DNA from 4 places in the Allobrachymonas sp. genome. Region 1 is predicted to be linked to each of the others. Evidence: riboswitches for the same ligand, from Rfam matches in the RefSeq annotation. Region 1 holds a riboswitch; each other region holds the start of a gene.
What was found. Region 1 has a riboswitch for cobalamin ahead of ACE3P9_RS00365 (TonB-dependent receptor plug domain-containing protein). Riboswitches for the same ligand answer to the same signal wherever they lie in the genome.
Positions count from the first base shown of each region.

Region 2: another riboswitch for cobalamin. It lies ahead of ACE3P9_RS04615 (energy-coupling factor ABC transporter permease); the one in region 1 lies ahead of ACE3P9_RS00365 (TonB-dependent receptor plug domain-containing protein).
Region 3: another riboswitch for cobalamin. It lies ahead of ACE3P9_RS05325 (cobyrinate a,c-diamide synthase); the one in region 1 lies ahead of ACE3P9_RS00365 (TonB-dependent receptor plug domain-containing protein).
Region 4: another riboswitch for cobalamin. It lies ahead of ACE3P9_RS09595 (ribonucleoside-diphosphate reductase subunit alpha); the one in region 1 lies ahead of ACE3P9_RS00365 (TonB-dependent receptor plug domain-containing protein).

Region 1 covers NZ_JAYRLV010000001.1:79,653-86,709, reverse strand. Annotated here, with positions in the region: gene glnD ([protein-PII] uridylyltransferase) at 1-2,264, opposite strand, end outside; gene map (type I methionyl aminopeptidase) at 2,433-3,251, opposite strand; cobalamin riboswitch at 3,389-3,649, shown strand; gene ACE3P9_RS00365 (TonB-dependent receptor plug domain-containing protein) at 3,882-5,921, shown strand; gene ACE3P9_RS00360 (ABC transporter substrate-binding protein) at 6,019-6,918, shown strand; gene ACE3P9_RS00355 (FecCD family ABC transporter permease) at 6,915-7,057, shown strand, end outside.
Region 2 covers NZ_JAYRLV010000003.1:161,187-168,243, forward strand. Annotated here, with positions in the region: gene ACE3P9_RS04605 (energy-coupling factor transporter transmembrane protein EcfT) at 1-745, opposite strand, end outside; gene ACE3P9_RS04610 (energy-coupling factor ABC transporter substrate-binding protein) at 735-1,145, opposite strand; gene ACE3P9_RS04615 (energy-coupling factor ABC transporter permease) at 1,142-1,810, opposite strand; cobalamin riboswitch at 1,999-2,220, opposite strand; gene ACE3P9_RS04620 (helix-turn-helix domain-containing protein) at 2,343-2,546, shown strand; partial or broken gene ACE3P9_RS04625 (IS3 family transposase) at 2,586-3,280, shown strand; gene ACE3P9_RS04630 (P-loop ATPase, Sll1717 family) at 3,350-4,120, shown strand; gene ACE3P9_RS04635 (P-loop ATPase, Sll1717 family) at 4,059-4,886, shown strand; gene hemB (porphobilinogen synthase) at 5,098-6,111, shown strand; gene ACE3P9_RS04645 (magnesium transporter CorA family protein) at 6,170-7,057, shown strand, end outside.
Region 3 covers NZ_JAYRLV010000004.1:104,399-111,455, forward strand. Annotated here, with positions in the region: gene ACE3P9_RS05305 (sulfite exporter TauE/SafE family protein) at 1-351, shown strand, start outside; gene ACE3P9_RS05310 (sulfite exporter TauE/SafE family protein) at 451-1,281, opposite strand; gene ACE3P9_RS05315 (cell division protein ZapA) at 1,614-2,024, opposite strand; gene ACE3P9_RS05320 (cell division protein ZapB) at 2,011-2,355, opposite strand; cobalamin riboswitch at 2,601-2,859, shown strand; gene ACE3P9_RS05325 (cobyrinate a,c-diamide synthase) at 2,972-4,444, shown strand; gene ACE3P9_RS05330 (bifunctional adenosylcobinamide kinase/adenosylcobinamide-phosphate guanylyltransferase) at 4,441-5,058, shown strand; gene cobO (cob(I)yrinic acid a,c-diamide adenosyltransferase) at 5,154-5,723, shown strand; gene bluB (5,6-dimethylbenzimidazole synthase) at 5,727-6,470, shown strand; gene bioB (biotin synthase BioB) at 6,690-7,057, shown strand, end outside.
Region 4 covers NZ_JAYRLV010000012.1:50,687-57,743, forward strand. Annotated here, with positions in the region: gene acnD (Fe/S-dependent 2-methylisocitrate dehydratase AcnD) at 1-26, opposite strand, end outside; gene prpC (2-methylcitrate synthase) at 84-1,235, opposite strand; gene ACE3P9_RS09585 (acyl-CoA thioesterase) at 1,277-1,777, opposite strand; gene ACE3P9_RS09590 (short-chain fatty acyl-CoA regulator family protein) at 1,914-3,326, shown strand; cobalamin riboswitch at 3,443-3,658, shown strand; gene ACE3P9_RS09595 (ribonucleoside-diphosphate reductase subunit alpha) at 3,838-6,306, shown strand; gene ACE3P9_RS09600 (ribonucleotide-diphosphate reductase subunit beta) at 6,324-7,057, shown strand, end outside.

The sequences.
Region 1 (7,057 bases):
CGAACGATGGTTCTGCCCTGCCCGGCATGGCGGGCGATGTGACGCGTGTGCCATGCGATTTCGTTGGCGTCGTGCCGCATGAAATAGCTCACGTCCAGGGCGTTCCAGAGCTTGAGGTGGCCTTCGAAGGGCATCGAGTAGCGCGCCAGTTCGACCTGGGCATCGCGCTTGCGTGCTTCCACCAGCGCATCCAGATCGGGCACGTGGCCACCGAGCACGCGCAGCGTGGCCTTGTAGAGGTCTTCGAGCAGCTTGCCCTTCCAGCCGTTCCAGACCTTGGGGCTGGTGCCGCGGATGTCGGCCACGGTGAGCAGGTAGAGGGCGGTGAGGTAGCGTTCGTTGCCCACGGTCTTCGCAAAGGCGGTGATGACATCGGGGTCGCTGATGTCCTGCTTCTGGGCCACCATGCTCATGGTCAGGTGCTGGCGCACCAGAAAGGCGATCAGGTCGGTGTCTTCCTGGGAGATGCCATGGATCTTGGCGAACTTGCGCACTTCCTGCTCGCCGAGCTGGGAGTGGTCGCCTCCGCGGCCCTTGGCGATGTCGTGGAACAGGGCTGCGGTGGAGAGGATCCAGGGGGCATCCCAGCCGGCGGCGAGCTGGGAGCAGAAAGGGTATTCGTGCGCGTGCTCGGGGATGAAGAAGCGCCGCACGTTGCGCACGACCATGAGAATGTGCTGGTCGACCGTGTAGACGTGGAACAGGTCGTGCTGCATCTGGCCCACGATCTTGCGGAACACCCAGAGGTAGCGGCCCAGCACGGAGGTCTGGTTCATCAGGCGCAGGGCATGGGTGACGCCCGAAGGGGCCTGCAGGATCTCCATGAACTGGCGATGGTGGACCGGATCGCGCCGGAAGGCACTGTCCATGATCACCCGGGCGTTGTAGAGCGCACGCAGGGTGCGGGCAGACAGACCGCTGATGCCGATTTCCCGCTGGGCCAGGATGAAGGTTTCCAGGATGGCGTGCGGTTCACGGAAATACAGGTCGTCGGTGGCGACTTCGAGCAGGCCGTTGTTGTCGAGGAAGCGCTCGTTGATGGAGGGCAGGTGCCGGGGTTCCTGGGTCTGCTGTTCGTAGTCGATGTCCGTCACGGCCGTGCTGGCGACCGGGTTGACGGTTTCCTGCAGGGCCAGGGCGGAGTTGCCCGATTCCTCGGCCTGGATGGCGGCCCTGGCCTGCTGGGCTCTGGCGCTGTCCTGCAGGCGCTTCATGGCTTCGGTGACCGGTGCGGGATCGTCCTCGCGCGTGTGGCCGCTGGCCTGCAGCCGCTCGGCAATGTTGAGCAGCAGGATCTGGGTGAGCTGGGTGACGGCCTTGGCGGTCCAGTAGTAGTGCTTCATCAGCGCTTCGCTGGGGCGCAGCGGACTGGTCTTGCCGGCTCGGGAGGAGGGGGTTTCCAGCGCATAGCCGAAGAGCTTGGCGACGGGGTCCTGCAGATCGAAGATGAGACGGTCCTCGCGGCGGCGCGCGACCATGTGGAGGCGGGTGCGGACGAGGCTCAGCATGACGTAGCTGCGCCGCACATGGCGTGCTTCATAGGGTGTCATGAGCCCGCTGCGCATGAGCGCGCTCCAGGAGTCTCCGTAGCCGGCTGCCTTGGCTACCCAGAGCACGACCTGCAGGTCGCGCAGGCCACCGGGAGATTCCTTGCAGTTGGGTTCGAGCGAGTAGGGCGTGTTCTCGTACTTGCCGTGGCGCTGACGCATCTCGAGCGTCTTGGCCAGATAGAACCCGTAGGGGTGCATGGCACTGTCATAGGCGGCGCTCAGCGCGTCGTAGAGGTCGGCGGGGCCTGTGATGAGGCGGCGTTCGAGCAGGGCGGTCTGGACGGTGATGTCCTTTTCGGCTTCGGCCACGCATTCCTGCACCGAACGCACGCTGGAGCCGATTTCGAGGCCCATGTCCCAGCAGCTGCCCACGAAAGCCTCGATGCGCTGGCGCAGGTCGGCCCCCGCTTCCTGCATGGGCATGGGCAGGAGGATGAGCACATCGACGTCCGAGTAGGGGTACAGCTCGCCTCTGCCGAAGCCACCCACTGCCGCCAGCGCAACCCGTTCGCGGTCGAGCCCATGCTGCTGCCACAGGGCCGTGAGCGAGTGATCGGTGAGTTGCGCCAGCCGGTGCAGGATGCCCATGATGCTGCGCATGGCGCGCACGCTGCCGGATTCATCGGCCAGCGGCGCGAGCAGGGCCTGCTTGGCGGCCTGGTAGTCCTGGCGCGTGAGCGGGGCAGGGGCGGAGAAGGGAGACGGAGTGCTCATGGGAAAGGGGAAAAGGCAGATTTCTCGGAGGACCGGAAAGGAGTGGCACCGGCAGGTTGACCAGGCACTCCGGAGAGGTGCAACTCCGTGGCAAGCAAGAAGCGCACCAGGGCACTGCCTCCCCGGACAAGGCCGCAGCGTCTGCCGGCCGAGCACCGGGAATGGGCATCAGGTCGCAGTGGCGTGCACAAAGTCGGGCAGCGCGGGCATGCCGGGCGACAGGGTGAGCACCTCATAGCCCGTGGGCGTGACGACCACGGCATGTTCCCATTGGGCCGAGAGGGATCGGTCCTTGGTGACGATGGCCCAGCCATCGGGACCTTCCTTGATCTCGCGGCGGCCTGCATTGACCATGGGCTCGATGGTGAAGATCATGCCTGGAACCAGTTCCTCCATGGTGCCTGGCCGGCCGTAGTGCAGCACCTGCGGATCGGTGTGGAAGTCGCGGCCCACTCCGTGTCCACAGAATTCGCGTACCACGCTGTAGCCGTGGCTCTCGACGTATTTCTGGATGGCGTGGCCCACGTCTCCCAGATGGGCTCCGGGCCTGACTTCGAGAATGCCCTTCCACATGGATTCGTAGGTGACGCGGCACAGCCGGCTGACGTAGGGGGGCGCGGCATCCTCACCGCCCACGATGTACATGCGGCTCGAATCGCCATGCCAGCCGTTGAGGCGGGGAGTGACGTCGATGTTCACGATGTCGCCCTTCTTGAGCGGCTTGTCGTTGGGAATGCCGTGACAGACCTGGTGGTTGACCGAGGTGCACATCGACTTGGGATAGGGGCGGTGGCCGGGAGGCGCGTAGTTGAGGGGCGCGGAGACGGCACCGTGGCTGGTGGTGTATTCCTCGCAGAGGCGGTCCAGCTCGTTGGTGGTGATGCCGGGAACGACATGGGGACCGAGAAAGTCCAGCAGTTCGCCCGCAAAGCGGCATGCCTTGCGCATTTCCTCGATTTCTTCAGGGGTATGGATGATGATGCTCATGCAGGAGATTATCCGCGCATTGCCCGTGCATTGCATGACGAAGGTTGTCGTTTCCATGCACTTGGAGAGGGATGGGAGCGCATCGCCGATACAATGGAAAGTTCCTGTACCGAACCCTCACCGCTGTGAGGCGGGGCAGGAACGAGAGAATGCCAGGCGCCCCGCAAGGGTTGAACGGGAACCGGGTGCGCGCCTGCAAGGCGCCATGCCCGGACTGCCCCCGCAACGGTGGGTGAGTGTGGGCGTTTCATGCTGTGCGACATGTTTCATGCCGCGCGGCAGCCACTGTCTGGGTCGTGGAGTCCGTGCAATGCGGTTCTCTTGGATCGACATCGGATGGGAAGGCGAAACGTCAAGACTCACGAGTCCGGATACCGGCCTGGCATGCAGCGTGCTGCCGCTTCAGGGTGCGGCAGCCAGTATCTTGACCGTTTGCGGGGAGCAGACCGGGAGTCCGTCTTCGGGGTGCGGCATGGCATGAAGCCATGCACGTCCGTGCAGAGGGTGTCCGTGCGTTTCAGTTCAGGAAGCGCGCGGGCCGGCATGGGGGTGCAAGGCAAGGCAGTGCGGGGCACTCCGGCTGGCGTGTTTTTCCGGATGCGTGCAATGCGGTCATACACCGTATCGACAATGACACATTCCATTTCTATGTTCCGGCTGGCAGGGCTGCTGTTCTGCCTCAGTCCGGTGGCGGCTGCCGTGGCGCAGACTTCGGGCACTGCGGCGGCACAGGCATCGGCAGGGGAGGCACCGCGCGATTCCGCCGACGGGGGCGATGCCCCGGAGTACAACGTGGTGATCACCGGCTCGCGTGCCGAAATGTCCGTGAAGGACACGCCCCAGCGCATCGAGGTGGTGACGCGCAGACAGATCGAGGCGACGCCCCATGCGGAGCTGGCCGATCTGCTGGGCAAGACCACGAGCGTGGACATCAAGCAGTATCCGGGGCTGTCCTCGGCCGTGGGCATGCGCGGATTCGCGCCCTATAGCCCGATGGTGGGCGAATCGCTGCAGACGCTGGTGCTGCAGGATGGCATTCCGGCCATCGTCAACGAGCTGAGCATGATGCCCACCGCTGGCGTGTCCCGCATCGAGGTGCTGCAGGGGCCTGCGTCGTCCCTTTATGGTTCGCAGGCCATGGCAGGCGTGATCAACCTGATTCCGGTGCGCCGCACGGGTGCGCTGCAGGGTGGTGTGGAGGTGTCTGCCGGCACTATGGGCCAGCGCGAGGTGCAGGGAGACATTGGCGGTGCACTGACACCCTGGCTCAATTTCGACTATTTCGGCGGATGGCACCGTCAGGGGGATTACAGCTACCCGGGAGGAATGGCGCATCCGAGCGGCTATGACACCTACCACCATGACCTGCGACTGGGCTTCAGGCTGGCGCCGCAGTGGCAGCTCGACGTGCGCGCGGATCTGTTCAAGGGCAACGATGTGGAGAATCCCGGAGCGTTGCCTGGCTATTCGGGCACGCCGACGGTCAAGGACATGACCCATCGGCTCTACAGCGCCGTGCTCAGGGGGGATATGGGCAACCATGCCCTCAGCATCACGGGCTACAGGGGCGAGGAACATACGTCCATGGACGACGTGGCCACCGATGGCTCCAGGACTCCCTCGTTCCAGTCTGCACTGGACTGGCATGGGGTGCAGCTCAAGGACGAATGGCAGTGGCACCCCGGTGCGGAGCTGGTCTATGGGTTCGACTATCAGGTACAGAAGGCGCGCTCGGTGAGCTACTGGTATGGTTCCCCGTCGGTCTACCAGCCAGACAGCCGGCAGGAAAACGCTGCGCTCTATGCCCAGCAGAACGTCCGCTTCAACGACGGACGCACATCGGCCTATGTGGGGGGGCGATACGACCATTTCCGCTTGTCCACCCTGGATACGGATTATTTCCCGGACAACGCCTCGCAGAGCCGCAACTTCCACCAGTTCAGCCCGAGTGCCGGCATCCGCCATGCCCTCACGCCTGTACTGGCGCTGCATGCGACCATCGGCCGGGGCTATGCGGCTCCGAGCGCCTGGAAACTTGCGGGCAAGTATTCGAGCTACGGCATGGACTACCAGGGCAATCCGGCGCTCAAGCCGGAGAGCAGCGTCAGCGCCGACATCGGCCTCTCGGCAGAGCAAGACAACTGGAACGCGGATGTGACCCTGCACGACACGCGCGTGCACGACAAGATCGTGGCGGTGACGCTGCCGGGCAATGTGTCCTCGTGGACCAATGCCGACAGAGCCCGGATGCAGGGCATGGAGCTGAGTGGCCGCTGGCGCATCACCCCGGCGCTGGATCTGGGGGTGGGCTACAGCTACAGCTTCCGCGCGGAGCAGAACAACGGCTCGGGCTGGACGGATCTGAAATACGTGCCGCGCCAGACGCTGCGGGCCTCGCTCGATGGCCACTGGGGCAATGTGGGAGCCCATCTGGGAGCCCGGTATGTCGGCCGCACGCTCAAGACCGCCTACTGGGCGGACTGGACGAGCACGCTGGGCCAGCAGGGTGGATATACCCTGTGGGATGCCAGCATGAGCTGGAAGCTGGCAGCCCACCAGACGGTGCGGGTGGCGGTGGACAACCTGTTCAACCGCGCCTACCAGGTGGTGCCGGGCTACCCCATGCCGGGGCGCGAGGTCAAGCTGACCTATCGCTGGGACTTCCTGTAAGGCAGGGCGGACGATGCGCAGGCCAGGGCGACTCGGCAGGGTGGCAGGAGCGGTGCGCTCCATGGGGCGCAGGGGGCGGTGCCTGCCGGCGGTGCTCATGCTGGCAGCTGCACTGGCCGGATGCCGTGACGCGGCTGCGCCTGTGGTCCCCGGGCCGCAGGCCAGTTTGCAGGGGAAATCTGCCTCCTCTTCTGCGGCGCCGGCTGCAGCCCGGCCGCAGCGCATCGTATCGCTCAATCTGTGCGCCGATCAGCTGGTGCTGCAGCTCGCCGATCGCCATCAGGTGGTGGCGGTGAGCGAGCTGGCCCATGACCCGCGCATGTCCATGCTGGCCGAGCGTGCCCGCGGCATTCCCGGCGTGCGCGGCGATGCGGAGAGCATCCTGCGGCTGCGGCCCGATCTGGTGCTGGTGGGCCGGTACACCACACGCTACACGGCCCAGATGCTGCGCCAGCTCGGTGTGCGCGTCGTGGAAGTGCCGCTGGCGAATTCGCTGCACGAAGTGGCCATCCAGACCATGGTGGTGGCCGAGGCTGTGGTGCGACCCGAGCGGGGGCGTGCGCTGGTGGCGCGCATGCAGCAGGAGGTACAGGCTCTGCGCGCAGCACGTGCACAAGAATCCGCCGCCCTGCAGCCTGTGGCAGCCGAGCGCAGCTGGATGGGCTATGGCAGTGGCACGGGCACCATGTTCGATGAGCTGCTGCAACTCGCTGGATACCGGAATGCCGCAGCCATGGCCGGATTGCGCGGGTACGGGTATCTGCCCATGGAACGGCTGGTGGCCACCCAGCCGGATCTGCTGCTGACGCCGGACTATGGCCGGGACGAGCCCAGCATCGAGTTTCGGGACCGGCTGCCGGTGGCGCTGGCCCACCTGAGGCTGGGAGAGATGGTGGTTCCCACGCGCATGACCATTTGCGGAGGCCCCTGGAGTCTGGATGTGGTGCGCATGCTGGAGGCCCGCAGGCATCCGGTGCGCAAGGAGAAGTCGGCATGATGGAGCGTGATGTATCTGCCGGAAAAACCTGCTTCGGTGGCACCGCAGCAGCCAGCCGGATGAAGCTGGCGGGCGCGGGAGCGATGCTGGGGGGGCTCATTTTGCTGTCGCTCGCGATCGGGTATGTCGATCTCTCGCC
Region 2 (7,057 bases), on a different contig from region 1:
CTCCGCGCAGGGCCACCATGCCCGCCAGCAGCGCCGCCCCGGCACAGCCCGCCACGCGCAGATCGCGCCGGGCATGGGCATAGTCGGGTGCCAGAAAATCCAGCGGGCCGTCGCCATTGCGCGCGCTCGCCGCTGCCTGCAGCGCCAGGGCGCGGCTCCAGATCTGCGCGGCCAGATTGGCCGCCAGCAGCGCCAGCGACCGCACCGAGCGCCGGAAAGGCCCATAGCCCAGCCGCGCCGCCTGCGCCGTGACGCCGTCGTCCCACGCCTCCATGAACACGAACACCATGCGGTAGCACAGCACCATCACATCGACCAGCACCTCGGGCACCCGCAGCCGGCGCGCCAGCCCGATCAGGTCACTCAGCGGCGTGGTCAGCACCAGCCCCACCATGGCCGCCAGCGCCGCCATGGCCCGCGTGCCCGTCAGGGCAGCCTCGGGCCAGCCGGCCGCATGCCAGTGCACCTCCGGCCACCCGCCTGCCGAAGGCGCCACCGCCACCAGCAGCGTCGCGCACGACAGCACCACAAAGCTGCCCGCCGGTGCCACCACCCGCGCATACAGCCGCGCCGGCACCCGCGCGCCACCCAGCGTCACCGCCGCCAGCAGCGCCGCCAGCAGCAGCTCGGCCTTCCAGTCCGGCGCGACAAAGGCCGCCGCCAGGCCACAGCCCGCAAACAGGGCCTTGGCCCCCGGTGTCACATCGCGCCAGCGATTGGCATAGGCAGCCTGCTCAATCCACACGGGCCACTCCGGCGGGGCCCGCAGCAGCAGAGATACGCTCCTGATGGGCGGGCTGCTCCGGCGCATGGCCGGCTGCCTCCCGCTCGCGGCGCTGGCGCTCGCGTTCGCGCTGGCGCGTCACCGACGCCCCGAGCCAGTAGCCGATCACCCCCGCCCCAATGGCCGCCTGCAGCGCAAACAGCATCGAGGCGATTTCGGGCCCGGGCTCCATCAGGGGCGCAAACCACGGGCGGTAGTGCGGTGCAATCACCGTGATGGCGTCGCGGGCTGCATCGTCCGACCCGCCAAAAAGCGCCTGCGCCTTGCCGTCCGGCCCCAGCGCCGGCGTGCGCACGAACAGGAGCGGCGCCACAGTCAGCACCACAACGCATGCCGCAATGATCCAGAATTGCCGCTTCATGCCCGCACCTCCTGCCCTGCATACAGCGGCAGACCGCGCAGATCCTCGCCCTGCAGGCGCGTCATGGCCTGCACCACCAGCACCGTCAGCAGCCCCTCGCTGATCGCCAGCGGAATCTGCGTCACGGCAAAGATGCCGCCGAACTTGAGCATCGAGCCCGCCACCCCGCTGATCGCATCGGGAAACGCCAGCGCCAGCTGCAGCGAGGTCACCACATATGTCACCAGATCAGCGAGCGTCGCCGCCAGAAACACATTCACGCTCAGCGGCAGGCGCAGCACGCGCCCGGTGCGGAACACCGCCGCCGCCATGAGCGGCCCGGCAATGCCCATCGAGAACAGATTGGCCCCCAGCGTCGTCAGCCCCCCATGCGCCAGCAGAAGCGCCTGGAACAGCAGCACCACAAAGCTCACCGGCACCATCGCCAGCGGCCCGAACAGCAGGGCGCCCAGCCCCACTCCCGTGGGATGCGAACAGCTGCCCGTGACCGAGGGCAGCTTCATGGCCGAGAGCAGAAAGGAAAACGCCGCCGACACCCCCAGCAGCATGCGCCGCTCCGGGTGATCGCGCAGACTGCGGCGCGCCGACCAGATGCCCGCTGCCAGAAACGGCGCCGAAGCCGCCGTCCATGCCACCGCGTGCTTGAGTGGCAGAAAACCTTCCATGATGTGCATTCGAAACCTCCCGTCGAACCGTGTGATGTGAAAGACACGAGCGCACCACGGCAACAGGAAGATGGGCAGGGAAAGTCTGGGCAGGCCGGCACGGCAGCCGCGCCCCGCCGTTTCCGCAGAGAGGAAACACAGAGGCGCACGCCAACGCGCGGCAGCAGACTCCCAGATCCCCCGGGGAATGGTGCTGGCTCGTCGCGGGCCGGTATTCTGGCTTGCCCTCTTCCTAGTCCGCGCCTTCCCGCGTCGGAGGACGCAGTGGCGTGAGGCGGAGTCGTCAGGCTTACAGCAGCGGGGGCTGCGCCGGAATGGCCACTAGCTGCATGGCGTCACCGGCTTCCCGTTTAACGCAGGCGCCAGACCCAAAGCCCGGCAACCCACGCACCCGTGCCGCCATTATAGGAACGGAGGTGCGTGCTGGGGAGGGGGAGCGGCAGCTGTGGACCGGATCACCCAGCCCCAGGGTCATTGAACCGCACCGAGTTTGAACTACCCCCCAGAAGTTGGATGAACTTCGAGGGGCCCCATGGAGAAGTACGAAACAAGGTTCAAGCTCAAGGTCGTCGAGAGCTTTCTGGTTGGAGAAGGCGGCGCAAAGCTGCTTGCCCGGCGCTGGTCAGTGCCGGAGGAGAAGATTCGGACCTGGGTCAGTCACTACCGTCTGCACGGTATCGCCGCCCTGCAGCCCAAACGCGGCGCCTACTCTGCAGAGTTCAAGCTACAGTGCTGATGCATCAAGATCGTGAACGTCTCTCGTGTCGGCGGGTTGCAGATGAACCGCGAAGGCATCGTGGTAGCGCGCTGCACGGTCGAGCGACTGATGCGTGCCATGGGCTTGCAAGGGGCGCGGCGCGGCACACGAGTGCGCACCACCACTCCGGACACCTCGGCGCCGTGCCCGCTGGACCACGTCAATCGGCACTTCCATGCCAGCCGTCCCAACGAGCTGTGGGTGTCGGACTTCACCTACGTCTCGACCTGGCAGGGCTGGCTGTATGTGGCTTTCGTTGTGGACGTGTACGCCCGGCGCATCGTGGGCTGGCGGGTCAGCCGCAGCATGCAGGCAGACTTTGTGCTCGACGCCCTGGAGCAGGCCCTGTACGACCGCCAGCCCTCAGCGCAGCCTTGACGCACCACTCCGACAGGGGCAGTCCATACGTTTCTATCCGCTACACCGAACGTCTGGACGAGGCCGACATACGCCCCTCGGTGGGCAGCAAGGGGGACTCCTATGACAACGCCCTGGCCGAGACCATCAACGGTCTGTACAAGGCCGAGGTGATTCACCGCCGGTGCCCCTGGAAGAACAGGGAATCCGTGGAACTGGCCACCCTGCAGTGGGTGCACTGGTTCAACCACGTCCGACTGCTCACGTCGATCGGAGGCATTCCTCCGGCAGAAGCTGAGGCAAACTACTGGAGGCAACTCGCCAACAGCAATACCTCGACAGAGGTATCAACTTAGACCAATCGGCCTCCTCGAATCCCGGGGTGGCTCATCGCATCTTTTCTTTCCTACCAGCCGGAAATAAATATGAGCAAACTTGACTACCTTTTAAAGTATGTCAGAACTGGCACCGCAGAAGGCGACCGGTCATTTCTTGGAGAGATATTTATCGTGCCGAGTCAATTTACGCAGCTATGCGCAATTGAACCAGGTGGAATGCGAGTTCTTGTGGGAAACAAAGGCATCGGGAAAAGTGCTGTTGTCGAGTGGATCGACAAGGTGGCTAAAGCAAAAAAACTGCCATGCCTACTGATTCGGCCCGACAATATCTCCTCTAAGGAGATTCCATCATCGCCTGATATCGGCTCATTGAAGCGCTATTACTACGAAGTGTTGCTACGGACAATGGGAGCGCAGATTGGCGCGCAACTGAAGGGCATGCTGAAGGGGGACGCCGCAAAACTTCACAACGAAGCACGCCAACAAGGACTTGCGGAAGATGACTTCATTCAAAAGTCGCTACAGCTCATCTCTGCAGTGTCTTTACCTGCCTCAAAAATAAACGGAGCACAGCTAGCAAAGGAACTTGCGGGAACCAACTCTGCACACGATTTGATCAGAGCAATCAACTCACAGTTGCTTTCATCAAGCAATGTTTTCTACCTGCTTATCGATGACACCGATCAGTTAGCCGCCCCAGACCAACCTGCTCATCTAAACAGAATTTGGGCACTTTTGTTGGCCGTCAGACGGCTAACTGGGGAATGCAGTGCAGTAAGAGCAATTATAAATAAGTTTGCGATCGAGCGTCTGGACGCGCCTCACCAGCGAGAGTCAGGGGCAAAGAGATCAGACTGATCACATGCGTGGCTTGGTGATCCCACTTTTGGCAGATGACAAGCTTATGCAGAGCATTGTCAGAAAACGATTGGAACGAGCCGCCAGAGACGCTGGTCAAACAAAAATAGACCCTTACACCATCTTTTTCAGCGACACAACCATGACGCTGCCGACAAGTGACGAGCGACGCTCTTGGGATTCATTCATATCGAAATCAGCTCGTGAGCGCCCAAGGGATGCCATTCAACTTGTCAAGAACATGGTTGATGCAGCCAAACAAGGAAACGCGCCCTTGATCGGCAGTAGAGAGGCCGAGAACGCAATGAAAATCTATTCTTCGGAGCGGGTAGATGACGTTGTAAATGAGTTCTCTCTCGATTGCAAGAACATCCGAGAGATCATCAACACATTCGCTGATCTTGACTTTGAGTCTGACTTTGAAAAGCTTCGCAGGCACCTTCTCACGGTGCCGAGCATCGCCTCGCTACAAATACGTGGAGCGCAGCTTCGACCAGATGTTGTTGATGATGCCATTTCTATCCTTCGGCTCTTGCACGAGACTGGATTTTTAAATCCACGGGTCGCTGACACTTCAAAGCCACGCGGGTTTCGCCACATCCTTTTTCACGAAGATTCCAACTTTGTCAAGTTGGCGAACTGGAACTCTATGCAAGGTGCACGATGGGAGGTTCATCCGGCTTTCCGAACTTATCTTCTTGGTGTTAAGCAAGCTCAACTGGCAAAGCTTCCCCCCACTAGGCCGAACGGCACCTCAAATGCCTAGGGAAGGTCTGCAAAACCTCTCTGCCTGCGGCCCGATATGAGACAGTCATGGCATGAAGGGCGGTCTCCAATCCGAAGTGCAACACTGCCCCGCCCCCCCACCGGCATAGAATGCCCCCATTCCGCCCTGTTCCGTGGGCTGGTGGCGGGCCGGGGGCCTGCGGGGCGCACGGGAGGGGGTGCTTTTGTGTTCTGTCTTTGTTGCTGGGATCATGACTACTCCTTACGCTGCTTTTCCTGCTGGTCGTCCGCGCCGTCTGCGTGTGGATGACGCTACCCGCCGCATGGTGCGCGAGCACCATGTGAGTGCCGATGACTTCATCCTGCCGGTGTTCGTGCACGAGGGCACGCAGCGGCGCGAGGCGGTGGGGTCGATGCCGGGGGTGGAGCGGCTGTCGATCGACCTGCTGCTGCGGGTGGCCGAGCAGTGCGTGGAGCTGGGCATTCCGTGCATCGACCTGTTCCCTGCCATCGATCCGTCGCTCAAGGACCCGGAGGGGCGGGAGGCGCTCAATCCCGAGGGGCTGATTCCGCGCACGATCGCGGCGATCAAGCAGGAGTTTCCGGAGCTGGCCGTGATGACGGATGTGGCGCTCGACCCCTACACCAGCCACGGGCAGGACGGGGTGCTCGACGACAGCGGCTACATCCTCAACGACATCACGGTGGAGCTGCTCACGCGCATGTCGGTGCTGCACGCACAGGCGGGGGCCGACATCATTTCGCCGAGCGACATGATGGACGGGCGCATCGGGTCGATCCGTGCCGCGTTCGAGCGCGAGGAGCTGGTGAATGCGCGCCTGATGGCCTACAGCGCCAAGTATGCGAGCGCGTTCTACGGCCCGTTCCGCGACGCGGTGGGCAGCGCCTCCAATCTGGGCAAGAGCAACAAGAAGGTCTACCAGATGGACCCGGCCAACAGCGACGAGGCGCTGCGCGAGGTGGCGCTCGACATTGCCGAAGGGGCCGACATGGTGATGGTCAAGCCGGGGCTGCCGTATCTGGACATCGTGCGGCGGGTGAAGGAGACTTTCCACGTCCCCACCTTCGTCTACCAGGTGAGCGGCGAATACGCGATGCTCAAGGCGGCGGCGCAGAACGGCTGGATCGACCACGACGCGGTGATGATGGAGAGCCTGCTGGCGTTCAAGCGCGCAGGGGCCGATGGCATTCTGACCTACAGCGCGCTGGAAGCGGCGCAGTGGCTGCGCACGCACGGCCGCTGAGGCCGGGCGGTTTTCGTTTTCGCACCGTTCGCCGGTACACCTGCCCCTGCTGCCTGCCATGCAGATCGTCGAATTCACGGCCGATACCCTGCGCTTTGCCGACGCGGTGCCTGCGGCGCTGCCGGCAGAGGGCTTTGTGTGGCTGATTCTGGACCGCGAGGAGCTGCCTGCCCTGCTGCCGATGGTGCAGCAGACGGCACAGCACCTGGGCGGGTCGCAGCTGTTCGATCTGCACTGCCGCGATCTGGCGTATGCGGCCCATCCGTCGAACTACGATTACACCTCGGTGTATGACCTGATCATCTTCCGCCGTCTGGCCACCAAGGGCGAGATGCGCGGCAGCGCCGAGGACCGGGAGCTGCAGGACCTGACGGCAGTCCCCTCCTCCGCGAGCGCGGCCCGGGGCGGAAGCCCCAAAGGCGAGGAGGCCCGCGAAGGGGGCCGCGCCTCGCTGGCGACGTTCCGCCGCATCCGGTCGATGGCGGTGGGGTTTGCGGTGTTCGACCGGCTGCTCATCAGCGTGCACCCGCTGCACTGCCACTCGGCACACGAGTACATCGACCGCTACCTGGCCGATGCGCAGCTGAGTGTGGACAGCGGCGGCGCGTCTGCGGCTGCATCTGCATCCACCCCCACGGGGGTGCGCAGCCGCCTGCCGTTCAGCCCGGCCGATCTGGTGCTGCGCATGATCAACACCATGGTGGACAGCTACCTCGACGTGCGGCGCGAGCTGACGCAGCAGCTCGACCACTGGCAGGAGGCGCTGCTCAAGACGACGAGCCAGTTCACCGACTGGAGCACCCTGCTGATGGCGCGCAACCAGCTGCACATGCTCGAAGACCTGTGCGACGAGCAGCACGATGCCATGCAGGAGTGGCTCGACAGCCTGCGCGAGCAGCCGCTGGCGGCCGGGGCGACCAAGGAGGCGCGGCGCCTGGCGCAGCTG
Region 3 (7,057 bases), on a different contig from region 1:
TGGGAGCGTCTCAAGCGGCTTCAGCAGCGTCGTGGGCTGGCAGGGCCCGTGCTGATCGGCATGATGTGGGCCCTGCTGCCCTGTGGCTTGCTGTATTCGGCGCTCATGGTGGCAGCCCTGACCGGCGAGGTCTGGCAGGGGGCTGCCGTGATGGTGCTGTTTGTGCTGGGAACCAGCGTGTCGCTGATGGCAGGGCCCTGGCTGCTGCTGCGGGTGCCTCACCTTGGTGGCACGCAGGGCCAGTGGGGCATCCGGCTGGCGGGGCTGGCGCTGGCAGTCACTGCGGGGGTCGCGCTGTGGATGGGGCTCATGCATCAGCAGGCCCCGTGGTGTGCCACTCCGGCACTCTAGTGGCGCAAACCGGATCTTCTGCATCGCGCCAGTCCGAGGCTGCGGGCGCGAGGGCATGGAGCGCCTCGGTGTAGAGCGCCACGTGCTGCGGTTCGGACGTCAGATCTGTATCCCGAGCGTGCGCAGCCCTTCGCGGGTCATGCTGGCCGCGAGCACGATGAGCAGGCAGGCAAAGATGCGCTTGAGGGCCTTGACGGGCAGCGCATGGGCCGTGCGTGCCCCCACCGGAGCCATGAGCACGCTGCAGCTGGCGACGGCCAGCACGGCCGGAATCCAGACATAACCCAGCGAGTAGGGGGGGCGCCCGGCCACCTGCCAGCCACTGACGATGTATCCCACCACGTTGAAGACTGCAATGGGAAAGCCGAGTGCAGCGCTGGTGGCTACTGCGTTGTGGATGGGCACGTTGCACCAGGTCATGAACGGCACGCTGATGAAGCCGCCACCAGCCCCGAGCAGGCCGGAGAGAAAACCGATCATGCCGCCCGCAGCAGCCTGGCCTCCGGGGCCAGGCATCTGGCGGGTGGGCTTTGGCTTGCGGTCGAGCAGCATCTGCAGGGCAGCGACGGTGACCAGCACGCCGAACATGAGGGAGAGCCAGGCGCCCTTGAGCAGCGAGAAGATGCCGATGCTGACGATGAGTGCACCGATCATGATGCCGGGCGCGATGCCCTTGACCAGATCCCAGCGCACCATGCCGCGGCGGTGATGGGCGCGCACGCTCGACATCGAGGTGAAGAAGATGGTGGCCATGGACGTGGCGATGGCCATCTTGACGGCCAGACCCTGCTCCACACCGTGGGCGACGATGATCCAGCTGATGAAGGGCACGAGCACCATGCCGCCGCCGATGCCCAGGAGCCCAGCCATGAAGCCTCCCATGAGGCCGAGACCGGCCAGTTCAACGATGGTGAGGGGTTCGAGAATCATGGCAAGAGGCGGCACACCGCCATGGCGCCGCAGAACGATGGGCGTAAAAAAACACCGCGAGCGGTGTGAGGAATGAGGTGTCTGCACGGGAACCGACCGCATCCTGAACCGAGGGTTCAGGGGGGCGAGGGCAGCACTGGCCATGGGTCCATCTACGCGAGATGGTCACGCTGGCCGGGCAATATACCAAGCCCGAGCTCAAAGAGCATTGGTTCAAGGAACTATAAAGCCGGAACCGGTGCAGACGCCCCCATTGTAGGGCAAGGTTGCGGCCTTGGAGACACGCGGAACATGTAATTTGTGTGCCAGCCATCGCTGGGGGCATGCAGGGGTCAGTCGGTGCCGGAGGAAGAAGGCAGTGCCTCGGCGGCGGGCTCTGTGGGAGGGGCGCCGAGCACGGTCTCCATTTCCCCGAGCAGGTGCTGCAGGCGTGGATGCGTGGCTGGGGCCTCGCTGGTGGGGACGCTATCAGAGAGAGTCGTGGACTCTGTTTCTTCGGCACTGGCTGCTGCGGCCTGTGCGGCTTCCCGGGCGGCGAGCTGTTCACGTTCGAGGAGGTCATAGGCGACGTTGAGCGCGGCCAGCACGGCAATGCGGTCACGGGCCCGAATCTTGCCGGCATCGCGGATGCGGCACATGGCGGTATCGACTTTCTGGACGGCTTCGAGCATCAGGCTCTCGGAGCCATCGGGGCAGCCCAGCATGTAGGCCAGTCCCATGATGTGCACTTCAAGCTGTTTCATCGGGGCGTTCCTTGGCGGACTCGGATGGGGCTGCCGAGTCGGTGGGGGAGGGGAGCGGCGCATCCACCGAGTCGGGGGTTCCCCAGGCCGTCGGCGGGAGGACGGGCGCGTGCATGGGGGAGGCATCCACAGGGATGCGGTCGAGGAGGGAGTCGATGCGCGCGCGTGCAGCTGCCAGCCGGGACTTGAGCGAATCGCGTTCCTGTCCAAGTTCGATGACCTGTTGCTGCAGGAGGTCGTGCGCCTGCTGCAGCGCATGATGGCGCGTGAGCAGCTGCTCGACACGGTCGGCAACCTGATCGAGAAGAGGGGATGTGTGCGGAGATGTCATGGCGGCGAAGAGGCAGCCTGCGCATGCCGCCGCAGGCTGAAGGAGAGGGCCTCTGAATGCCTGTCATTGTAGTCCATGCGCCCTGATCCGCAGGGGAGGGAGCAGGGGCCGTGATGGGCAGGCTAGAATGCCGATTTGCTGGTGCCCACAGGAATCTGGAGAGAAATGCATCTCCCCGGGCCGGCGCTCTGCCCGTAGAAGCATGCGCATCGCGCGCGTGGTGTCTGTCGCAGCAGACGATGTCGGCAGGCATTCCGAGAATCGGTCATGCAGACGGGTTCGTGGGTGAAACGGGAAGCAGGAGGAGAACGCCACCGAAGAGCGGGTGTGCGCGTTGTCCCGGCCTGCGCTGCCCCCGCAACGGTAAAACGGTGCGGATCGCATGCCTTCGGGAGCGCGATCTGCAGCCACGGCCACATGCCACTGGGAGAGCGCCCACTCGCCCGGGAAGGTGCCGTCGGCTCGCCGTCAGCCCGGAGACCGGCCAGCATGGGAGGACACCCAAGCCCCGGCAGGGAGGGTGTTCGTGCGCACGCGCCGGCGGGGTGGCTGGTGGCGTGGGAGGCGGCATGCCCATGTGCGATGGGTGTGGCTGCAGGATGGATATGTGCGAATCATGGCGAAATCCTCTGCGCAGGCGGGCACGGTGGCGTGTCCGGCCCTGCTGGTAGGTGCTGCGGCCTCGGGGCAGGGCAAGACCACGCTCGTGGCGGCGCTGGCACGCTGGTGGACGCGGCGTGGCCTGCGGGTACAGGTGTTCAAGTGCGGCCCTGATTTCATTGATCCGGGCTGGCATGCGCTCGCAAGCGGCCAGCCGGTGTATCAGCTCGATCTGTGGATGGTGGGCGAGGTGGCGTGCCGAAGCATGCTCCGCGAGGCGGCTGCCTGCAATGACCTGATTCTCATCGAGGGCGTCATGGGTCTCTACGATGGCGAGCCGAGCAGTGCGGATCTGGCGGTGCGGCTGGGCCTGCCGGTGCTGGCGGTGATCGATGCCCATGCCATGGCGGGCACGTTCGGGGCCCTGGCACATGGACTGGCGCATTACCGCGAAGGGGTGCGCTGGGCGGGTGTGGTGGCGAACCGGGTGGCAAGCAGTGGCCATGCCGACATGCTGCGCCGAGGGCTCCGGGAGCCACGCGATTGGATGGGCGCGATCATGCGCAACGCCGATTTTTCTCTGCCCGAGCGGCATCTGGGGCTGATGCTGGCTCCCGAGATGGCCGATGCCCTGGCACGGCTCGACCTGGCTGCCGATGCACTCGCGGACATGCCGCTGGTGGCCGATGAGGGGCAGTCTGTGCCGAGTCGCTGGATGACGGAGTTCCCGTCGGCGCTGGAGCCTGCGGAGCCAGAGGCCCTGGAGAGCCCAGTGGGCTTGCGCTGCACAGAAGAGGGCGCATCGCCTCTGGACGCCTGGCTGCACGCGGAGCTGCGCAGCCTGGAGGGCGTGCGCATCGCAGTGGCCCGGGATGCGGCGTTCTGCTTCCTGTACGAGGCCAATGTGCGTACCCTGCAGGCGCTGGGTGCCGAGCTGGTGTTTTTTTCTCCCCTGGAGGATGTGGCGCTGCCGGCGTGCGATGCGCTGTGGCTGCCGGGCGGTTATCCGGAGCTGCATCTGGAGGCGCTGCAGGCCCAGACCGGCATGCGCGAGAGCATTCGATGCCATGTGCAGTCGGGGCGGCCGGTGTGGGCCGAATGTGGCGGCATGATGGCGCTTGCCGAGGGTCTGGTTCCAGCGGGTGCGGAACCGGAAGCTGCCGTGCCACTGTGGGGTGTGCTGCCCGGGACGGTGCGCATGCATGGACGGCTTCAGGGGCTGGGGCCCCAGGCGCTGGCGGTGCCCGGGTGCGATGCGCCGCCGCTGCGGGGGCATACCTTTCACTATTCGACCCTGGACACGCCGGAGCCCGAAGCGGCCCGCACGGTCAGTCCGCGCGTGACGAGTCGCAGCAAGGCTGGCGAGGCGTTCTACCGGACAGGGCCGCAGGGCAATGTGCGGGCGAGTTATTTTCACCCCTGGTTTGCCAGCAGTCCGCAGGCGGCAGCAGCGCTGTTCCTGCCTGACCATGTGGAGACTGGGGCATGAATCCGGTGCACCACGAGCTGATTCTGGGAGGGCAGAAGTCCGGCAAGACGGCCCGGGCAGAAACCCTTGCGGCTGCCTGGCTGGCGCGTGGTCCGGGCCATCGCGCTCTGTATCTGGCCACCGCGATGCCCTGGGACGAGGAAATGCGCCGGCGCATTGCGCGGCATCAGCAGGATCGGGCCCGGCGGGTGCCGGGCATGGCGACGCTGCAGGCAGGCGAGGACGGGCGGCCGCTGGATGTCCCGGCCCTGCTGCGGACGCATGGTGCGGCCGATACGGCGATCGTGCTGGACTGCCTGACCCTGTGGCTCACCCAGCAGCTCAGCGAGGCACCGGATGCCGCACGCCTGCGTGGCGGCGAAGGGGGTGAGGAGACAGCACAGGACATGCGCGCGGCAGAGGACGATCTGGTGCGTGCGGTGGCCGCCTGCCCGGGGCCGGTCTATGTGGTGAGCAACGAGATCGGTCTCGGAGTGATTCCGCTGGGCGCGGAGGTACGTGCCTTCGTGGACGCACTGGGGCGGCTCAACCAGCGCGTGGCCGTTGCGTGCAGCCATGTGACCCTGATGGCGGCAGGATTGCCGCTGGTGCTCAAGGCGCCCACAGGGCCCTGAGCGCCACGGGACCCATGCAGAGACTGCGGGCGCGTGTCGGCACAGGCAGGCAGAGCCCGCGACATTTTTTGGATGTTTTTTGAGGAGTGCAGCACATGCAGATCGAGCAACCCCCCACCGAGAAGCCCTATGACAAGCCCGAGGGTGAACGGCGCGGCATCGTGATCGTCCATACCGGCGACGGCAAGGGCAAGAGCACGGCCGCCTTCGGGCTGGCGCTGCGGGCCACGGGACGCGGCAAGAAAGTCATCATTTACCAGTTCATGAAGGTGCCGAGTGCCCGCTTCGGGGAGCACCGCATGTTCGAGCAGCTCGGCGTGCCGGTCGAGGGGCTGGGGGATGGCTTCAGCTGGAAGAGCCAGGATCTGGAGAAGTCGGCACAGCTCGCGCGCGACGGCTGGCAACGGGCCAAGGCGGCGATTCTGGGAGGGGAGCATTTCCTGGTGGTGTGCGACGAGATCACCTATCCGCTGGTGTACGGCTGGCTCGATCTGCAGGATGTGCTGGAGACGCTGCGGACCCGTCCGCGCCATGTGCATGTGTGCCTGACGGGGCGTCGCTGCCCGGACGAGATCGTGGCGCTGGCCGATACGGTCACGGAAATGCGCCAGATCAAGCATGCCTTCGAGGCAGGCATTCCTGCCCAGCGCGGCATCGAGGACTGAGTCGTGGAACAAAGCCAATTCCGGCAAGGGGAAGCGCCAGACCAGTCTGGCGACGAGGTGCGCTACAGCCGGGCCGAGCGGGCGGGGCTGTACCGGGCGATCGTCGAGCGGCGCGACATGCGGCACTTTGTCTCCGGCGCCCAGGTGGCGCCCGAGGTGCTGGAGCGTCTGCTCAAGGCGGCGCACTGGGGGCCGAGCGTGGGGTTCATGCAGCCGTGGCGCTTCATGCGCATCACCGATGCGGCCCTGCGCGAGCGGCTTCATGCCTGTGTGGAGCGCGAGCGGCTTGCCACGGCGGCAGCGCTCGGTGAACGGCAGGCGGATTTCATGCGGCTGAAGGTCGAGGGGCTGCGGGAGGCAGCCGAGCTGCTGGCGGTGTGTCTCATGGACGGGCGCGAGCGGCACGTGTTTGGACGCCGGACCATGCCCTACATGGACATTGCCTCGGTCGGCTGTGCGCTGGAGAATCTGTGGCTGGCCGCGCGGGCCGAGGGGCTGGGCGTGGGCTGGGTGTCGATCTTCGACCCGGTCGACATGGCGGAGCTCCTGGGCTTGCCCGAAGGCGCTACGCCCCTGGCCCTGCTGTGCATCGGCCCGGTGCCCGCGTTCTACGAGGAGCCCATGCTGCAGCGTGAGCGTTGGGCGCGGCGCATGCCGCTGTCCGACGTGGTGTACGAGAATCGCTGGGGCGAGTCTGCGCTCTTCCTGGAAGGGCACGATACCCGCGGAGGACCAGAGGCAGACTGAGCCGGCAGCAGCCCGCATCAGGGATGCGCCGCAAGCCAGATGTCAGGTCTGGCCCGGCCAACTGGGGCACAATCCGGCCCTTGCCCGGCGCGCCACCTGCTGCAGCCGGAGCCGCAGGGAATGGGCGCCGCCGTGGTGCGGCGTCCCTTTGCAGCCGCTGCGATGATTTGATTTGTTTACGGGCTCCCCGGAGGGAGCCGCATTGAGAGAGAGTGATCCATGTCCGAATCCACGACCTTCAACCCCTCTGCATGCCATGGCGACGCAGAGCAGTCCATCCATTTCTGCGTTCCGAAGAAGGGCGCGGCCCAGCCCCAGAGCACGGGGCGCTGGCGCGTGGAGGACATTGAGGAGCTGTTCGAGCTGCCTTTCCCCGAGCTGATGTTCCGTGCCCAGCAGGTGCACCGCGAACATTTCGATCCCACCGAGGTGGAGCTGGCCACGCTGCTGTCGATCAAGACCGGCGGCTGCCCCGAGGACTGTGGCTACTGCCCCCAGTCGTCGCACTATGACACCGGCGTGGATGCCAGCAAGCTCATGGGCGAGGATGTGGTGCGCGAAGCGGCCGAGGCGGCCAAGGCCGCAGG
Region 4 (7,057 bases), on a different contig from region 1:
AGGTTCTTTCGATGTCGGGGATTCATAGGTGTCTTGTTCGTGGGCGGGCGTGCCGGCCGCAGACGTGCTGCCGGGCTCAAGTTTCACTGACGCTCTTCGATGGGCACGAACTTCTGGTCTTCCGGCCCCGTGTAGTGGGCCGAGGGGCGGATGATCTTGTTGTCGATGCGCTGCTCGGCCACGTGGGCCGCCCAGCCGCTGGTGCGGGCGATCACGAACAGCGGCGTGAACATGGCGGTGGGCACGCCCATCATGTGGTAGCTGACGGCGCTGAACCAGTCGAGGTTGGGGGACATTTTCTTGACCTCCCACATCACCGATTCCAGCCGTTCGGCGATGTCGTACATCTTGGTGCTGCCCGCCTCGTCGGACAGCTTCTTGGCTACACCCTTGATGACCACGTTGCGCGGGTCGCTGACGGTGTAGACCGGGTGGCCGAAGCCGATCACGACCTCCTTGGCGTCCACGCGACGTCGGATGTCGGCCTCGGCCTCATTCGGACTGTCGTAGCGCTTCTGGATTTCGAAGGCCACCTCGTTGGCGCCACCGTGCTTGGGGCCGCGCAGCGCGCCGATGGCGCCGGCGATGCTGGAATACATGTCGCTACCGGTGCCGGCGATCACGCGCGCGGTGAAGGTGCTGGCGTTGAACTCGTGTTCGGCGTACAGGTTGAGTGAGGTGTGCATGGCGCGCACCCAGGTGTCCGATGGCTTTTCGCCGTGCAGCAGGTGCAGGAAGTGGCCGCCGATGGAGTCGTCGTCGGTCTCCACGTTGATGCGCTTGCCCTGCGTGCTCCAGTGGTACCAGTACAGCAGCATGGAGCCCAGACTGGCCATCAGCCGGTCGGCAATGTCGCGTGCGCCGGCCAGGTTGTGGTCGTCCTTCTCGGGCAGCACGCAACCCAGCGCCGAGACGCCGGTGCGCATCACGTCCATCGGGTGCGCGCTGGCGGGCAGCTTCTCCAGCGCATCCTTCACGCTGGCGGGCAGGCCTCGCATCGCCTTGAGCTTGGCCTTGTAGGCGCGCAGTTCGGCGCGGGTAGGAAGCTTGCCATGTACCAGCAGGTGGGCAATCTCTTCGAACTCGCAGACCTCGGCGATGTCCAGGATGTCGTAGCCGCGGTAGTGCAGGTCGTTGCCGCTGCGGCCGACGGTGCACAGCGCGGTGTTGCCGGCGGTCACGCCCGACAGGGCCACCGATTTTTTGGGTTTGAAGGGGGTGTTTGTCTCGCTCATGGTGGGTCCTGTGAAAAGGGATGTGTGGAGAAGGCGGTGAATCAGCCGCGCGCAGCGGCCAGGGTCTGTTCGGTCAGTTGCTCGGGGTTCAGATGCGGTGCGCTGACGGCCACAGGGCGACCGTGTTCGTCCACCGTGACCATCTCGAAATCGCCACGCAGCACACCTTCTGCCCGGGTGCCGGGGGCTGTGTCGAAGTTCGCGCTGATGCGCGCGGTCATCGAGGTCTTGCCCACCCGCACGATCTGCGCATGGATCTTGAGAATGGCGCCCACAGGCACCGGGCGCAGGAACTCGATGCGTGTGGCGCCTGCCATCACCACGGCCTGGCGCGTGTATCGGGTCGCCGCCAGATAGGCGGCCTTGCCCAACAAAGCCAGACCGTTCGGGCCGAACAGGGTGCCGTAGTGGTTCGACTGTTCGGGTAGCACCAGCTCGGTCAGTGTGAGCTGATCAAGCCGGACCCCATCGGCGCCCGAAGGCGCGCTCGCAGCGATGTCCTGGTGCATCGGGTCGGCGTTCAGGTGCTGTGTCCACTTCATTCTATGTCCTTGTTTGATGGTTGAATATTTGCAATCTTCGCTTCGTGATAAGCTGCTGTACAGGACTGAAATAGCCAATGAATGCGAATGTTTTGGCTGTTTTTGCAAATATTGCGAATTTTCGAGAGCGACCTGAATGACACGCAAGACTTTCATGGGGGTGCGGCTTCGGCGGCTGCGTGCCGAACGTGGCATGTCGCAAATCGCGATGGCCCAAGCCCTGGGTCTCTCGCCCAGTTACTTGAACCAGTTGGAGCAGAATCAGCGTCCACTGACCGTGGCGGTGCTGCTCAAGATCAGCCGTGCCCTGGGCGTCGATGTTCAGGAGTTTTCCGAGGACCAGGAGGCCCGTCTGGTTGCGGCGCTGCAGGAGGCACTGGTGGATGCGCCGGAGCCGGTGACGCTGCCGGAACTGCGGGAGCTGGCCGTGCAGATGCCGGCCGTGGCCCGGGCACTGGTCAGACTGCATCAGAAGAACCTGGAAATCGCCGAGCGCGTCGAGACCATGGCCTTGCAGGTGGGCGACGACCGCTCGGAAATGGTCGTTCCCCGCGCCATGCCGTTCGAACTGGTGCGGGACTTCTTCTTTGCGCACCAGAACCACTTTGATGGACTGGACCGGGCGGCCGAAGCACTGGCAACCGAGGCCGGGGGGCGAGGGGCGCACCTGGTCGGCTGGCTGGTGCAGCGGCTCAAGCGTCAGCACGGCGTGCGTGTAGTGCATTCCGACGATGTGCAGGAGCTCAAGCGCCGCTACGACGCGGGCCGCAAGACCCTGTACCTGTCCGAGGCGCTTGAGCCCGGCCAGCAGGCCTTTCAGCTGGCCACGCAACTGGCCTTGATCGAGGCCGGCGACGCCCTCGATGCGCTGATCGCCGTGCCACCGTTCGACACCGACGCCGCCGCGCATCGGCTGGCGCGCATCGGCCTGGCCAACTACTTTGCGGGTGCGCTGGTATTGCCTTATGGTGAGTTTTTGCAGGCGGCCGAATCGATGCGCTACGACATCGACCTGCTGGGACAGCGCTTCGGCGTGGGTTTCGAGACTGTCTGCCACCGCCTGAGTACCCTGCAGCGCTTGGGGGCTCCTGGCGTCCCTTTCTTCTTCGTGCGGGTGGATCGCGCGGGCAACATCTCCAAGCGACAGTCGGCTACGCATTTCCACTTCAGCCGTACAGGCGGCACCTGTCCGCTGTGGAACGTCTACGAGGCCTTCGGCCAGCCCGACCGCATCCTGCCGCAGCTTGCCCGCATGCCCGACGGGCGCACCTACCTGTGGATTGCGCGTTCGGTCTCGCGCGGCCGGCACGGCTACGGCTCCCCGCGCAAGACTTTCTCCATCGGCCTGGGCTGCGACATTCGGCACGCGCCGCGACTGGTCTACGCCAAGGGTCTGGACCTGAGCGACCCCGACCTGGCCACGCCCATCGGCATGGGTTGCAAGGTGTGTGAACGCGAGCGCTGCCCGCAGCGGGCGTTCCCGTTCATCGGCAAGCCGCTGGACGTGGACGAGAACCGCAGCCGGTTTTCCCCCTACGGGGCGGAGTAAGGATGACCGCCTGTGTGTCTGCGCAGCGAGCCTGGAAGTGATTTTGTCTGCCCAGTTTGCTCTGGGTCAAAACACGCCGAAACACTATAGGTAGTGTCTGGTAGGTGCAAAAAACACTGTATATTGTGTTTGTCGGTATTTGCCCTGATAGGGTAAATCGCAAGAGGGAATCCGGTGCAAGTCCGGAACTGCCCCGCAGCGGTAAGCAGAAACGAAGCGCTCGAATGACACTGGGTCTTCATGGCCTGGGAAGTGGAGCGGAGTAGGTGGGCCTGAGAGTTCAGGACCGTGTCTGCGAAGTCCGAAGACCTGCCGACACACCTGGCGCCAATCCTCCGTAGAGCGATGGCCCCAGGTGCAAGTGAGTGCTTTCGCGGGAAGAGCACGCTGCAGACCGGGCGTTGTGTCCGGTTGCGAGCGTTCGTCGTGTGAGCCCACTGCATGGCCCTGTGCGAGGGAGCAGGTGTATCAGTCAGCGCTGCGGGAGTTTCCGGTCCTGGCAGCTGCGCACATGGGACACACGCTCATGCTGGAAACCATCATCAAGCGCGACGGCCACTCAGAGCCTTTCACGCCCTTCAAACTCAACCAGTGGGGCCAGTGGGCGGCCCAGACCCTGGGCGACGCGGTGGACTGGCCGTCGGCCGTGCTCGAAGCCGTCTCGGCCATGTCTACCACGGCCACGTCTCGTGAACTGCAGCAGCAGCTCATCCGCACCTGTCTGAACTTCGACTCCTGGTCTTACAACCGCATGGCCGGGCGCCTGTACGCCACGCTGATCCGCAAGGACCTTTACCGCAACGCCCGACCCACGGTGCTGGAGCTGCACCGCAAGCTGCAGCAACTGGGCCTGATGGAGGTGCTGGCGTACTCCGCGTCCGAGTACGCAGTGATCCAGGAGTGGATCGACCACGAGCGCGACTTCGAGTACGCGCACTACCAACTGCACACCCACCTGACCAAGTACGCCATCGCCGACCGGGTGCAGGGCCTGTACTACGAGTCTCCGCAGTTCATCTACATGCGCATGGCCATGGCGCTGGCGGTGGACCAGCCGCGCGAGCGCCGCATGCGCGATGTGCAGCGCTTCTACGAACACCTGTCCAAGAACCGCATCAACGCGCCCACGCCCAACCACGTCAACCTGGGCACACCGCTGCGCGGCTACGCCAGTTGCTGCCTGTACACCACGGGCGACAACGCACGCTCGATCGCCGTGGGCAACCACATTGCCAACACCATGACCTACATGAGCGCGGGCATTGGTGCGCACATGGGCACGCGCTCGGTCAACGACCCGGTGCGCGGCGGCGTGATCCGCCACCAGGGCAAGCTGCCGTACTTTCGCGCGCTGGTGGCCGAGGTCAAGTCCAACCTGCAGAACGGCCGTGGCGGCGCCTGCACCACCTATTTCCCGATCTTCGACCCCGAGGTGGACACGCTGCTGCGGCTGAAGAACCCCATGTCCACCGAGGACAAGAAGATCCGCGGTATGGACTATTCTTGGGGCGGCAACCGCTTCTTCGCGCGCAAGGTGGCGCGTAACGAAGACATCTTCCTGTTCAACTGCTTCACCGCGCCCGAGCTCTACGACGCCCTGTACAGCGGCGACGAGGCGCGTTTCGAAGCCCTCTATGAACGCCATGCGGCGGACGAGAACTTCCCCAAGACCTGGGTCAGCGCGCGCGAGCTGCTCATCACGGCCAGCAACGAGTGGAACGAGACCGGCCGTGTCTACGAGCACAACATCAGCGAGATGAACCGGCACACGCCGTTCAAGGACCGGATCTATTCGTCCAACCTGTGCGCCGAGATCGCCCTGCCGACCGAGGCCTACAACCACATCACCGAGCTGTACGCCGAGGACGACATCTCCAGCGTCGAGGTGCAGTTCATCGATGGCACGCGCCGCGAGATTCCGGGCAAGGCCCAGGTGCCCACCCAGCGTGGCCCGGTCTGGCCCACCGACCTCCAGCCGGGTGACGTGCTCGACGAGCAGCCCGTCGAAGCCATCGTGCGCCGCAGCTCGCCCGAGGTGGCCACCTGCAACCTGGCCGGCATCGTCGTCTCCAACATCGAGAGCGAGGAGCAGTACGCCGAGGTGGCCTACTACGCGCTGCTGATGATCGACAAGTGCATCCACCTGGCGCACTACGAGCTGCCGCAGGTGGGCGTGACCTCGCGCAAGCGCCTGAACGCGGGCGTGGGCATTCTCGGCCTGGCGCACCTGATGGCCAGGAACGGCAAGCGCTACACCGACCAGGCCGGCAAGCAGTTCCTGCACGACGTGGCGGAACGCCACTACTACCACCTGCTGCGCGCCAGCCTGAAGCTGGGCAAGGAACTGGGCAACGCCCCCTGGATGCACAAGACCCGCTGGCCCGAAGGCTGGCTGCCGCTCGACACCTGCAGCCCGCACGTGGACAAGATCGCGCCCTTCGGCCTGCGCTACGACTGGGAAGCCCTGCGCCGCGACATCGTGGCCAATGGTGGTATCCGCAATTCCGTGCTGGTGGCGCACATGCCCACCGAAACCTCGGCCAATGCCTCGGGCACCACCAACGGCCTGTACCCGGTGCGCGAGCTCACGCTGATCAAGACCGACAACCAGCGCGTGAACTACTGGGCCGCACCCGATGGCGACACCCTGGCCGACCAGTACCAGAGCGCCTGGGACATCCCGACCAAGGACATGACCGAGATGTACGCCATCATGCAGAAGTGGACCGACCAGGGCATCTCGGCCGACTTCTACCGCCGCGTGATCGGCGACGCGTCCATTGCATCGAGCGAGCTGATCGAGGACTACCTCTACCGCGTCAAGCTGGGCCTGAAGTCCAAGTACTACATGAACCAGAAGACATCCAACGGCATGCAGGCCGTGGCCGACCTGCCTCATGCCAGCGCCACCGAGCCGACGGCGTCCACGGCCGCTGATGCTGAGGACAGCGACAGCGAGTGCGAAGCCTGCACCCTCTGAGCCCCAGGAGCCCCACCATGCTTGAGACCGTCTTCAACTACGACAAGACCGACTACCAGAAGCCCCAACTGTTGCTCGGTCAGCGCCCGGGCCTGTTCGATACCGTCAACCGCCACTACCCCGAGATCTGGAAGATCTACAAGGCGCAGAAATCGCTGGACTGGGACGAGAACGAGTTCGACTACTCCTCGTGCAACGCCGACTTCAAGTCCTGTTCGCGTGCCACCTACGACATGATGATCAAGACCCTGGCCTGGCAGTGGGAGGCCGATTCAGTGACCTCCCGCGCCATCGCCCCGGTGCTGGCGCCCTTCATCACCTCCAGCGAACTGTGGGCGGCTTGGCAGCGCATTTCCGACAACGAGGTGGTGCACGCCGCGACCTACTCTGAGATCGTGCGCAACTCTTTCGACGACCCCAGCGTCATCTTGGGCGAAATCCTGCGCGTGCAGGAAGCGCACGAGCGGCTGGAGGAAGTGGGGCGCGCTTTCGGCGAAGGCTATTTGGCCTCGCACCGGTACGCCGTCGGCCTGTTGCCCAACGATCAAGACACCTACAACGCGGTGTTCATGACCATCGTCGCACTGCTGTGCATGGAGCGCATCCAGTTCATGGCGAGCTTCGCCGTGACCTTCGCCATCTGCGACACCGGACTGTTCCAGCCCATCGGCAAGGCGATCCAGAAGATCGCGCAGGACGAGCTGGAAATCCACGTCGAACTCGACCGCGCCGTGCTGAAAAACGAGCTTAC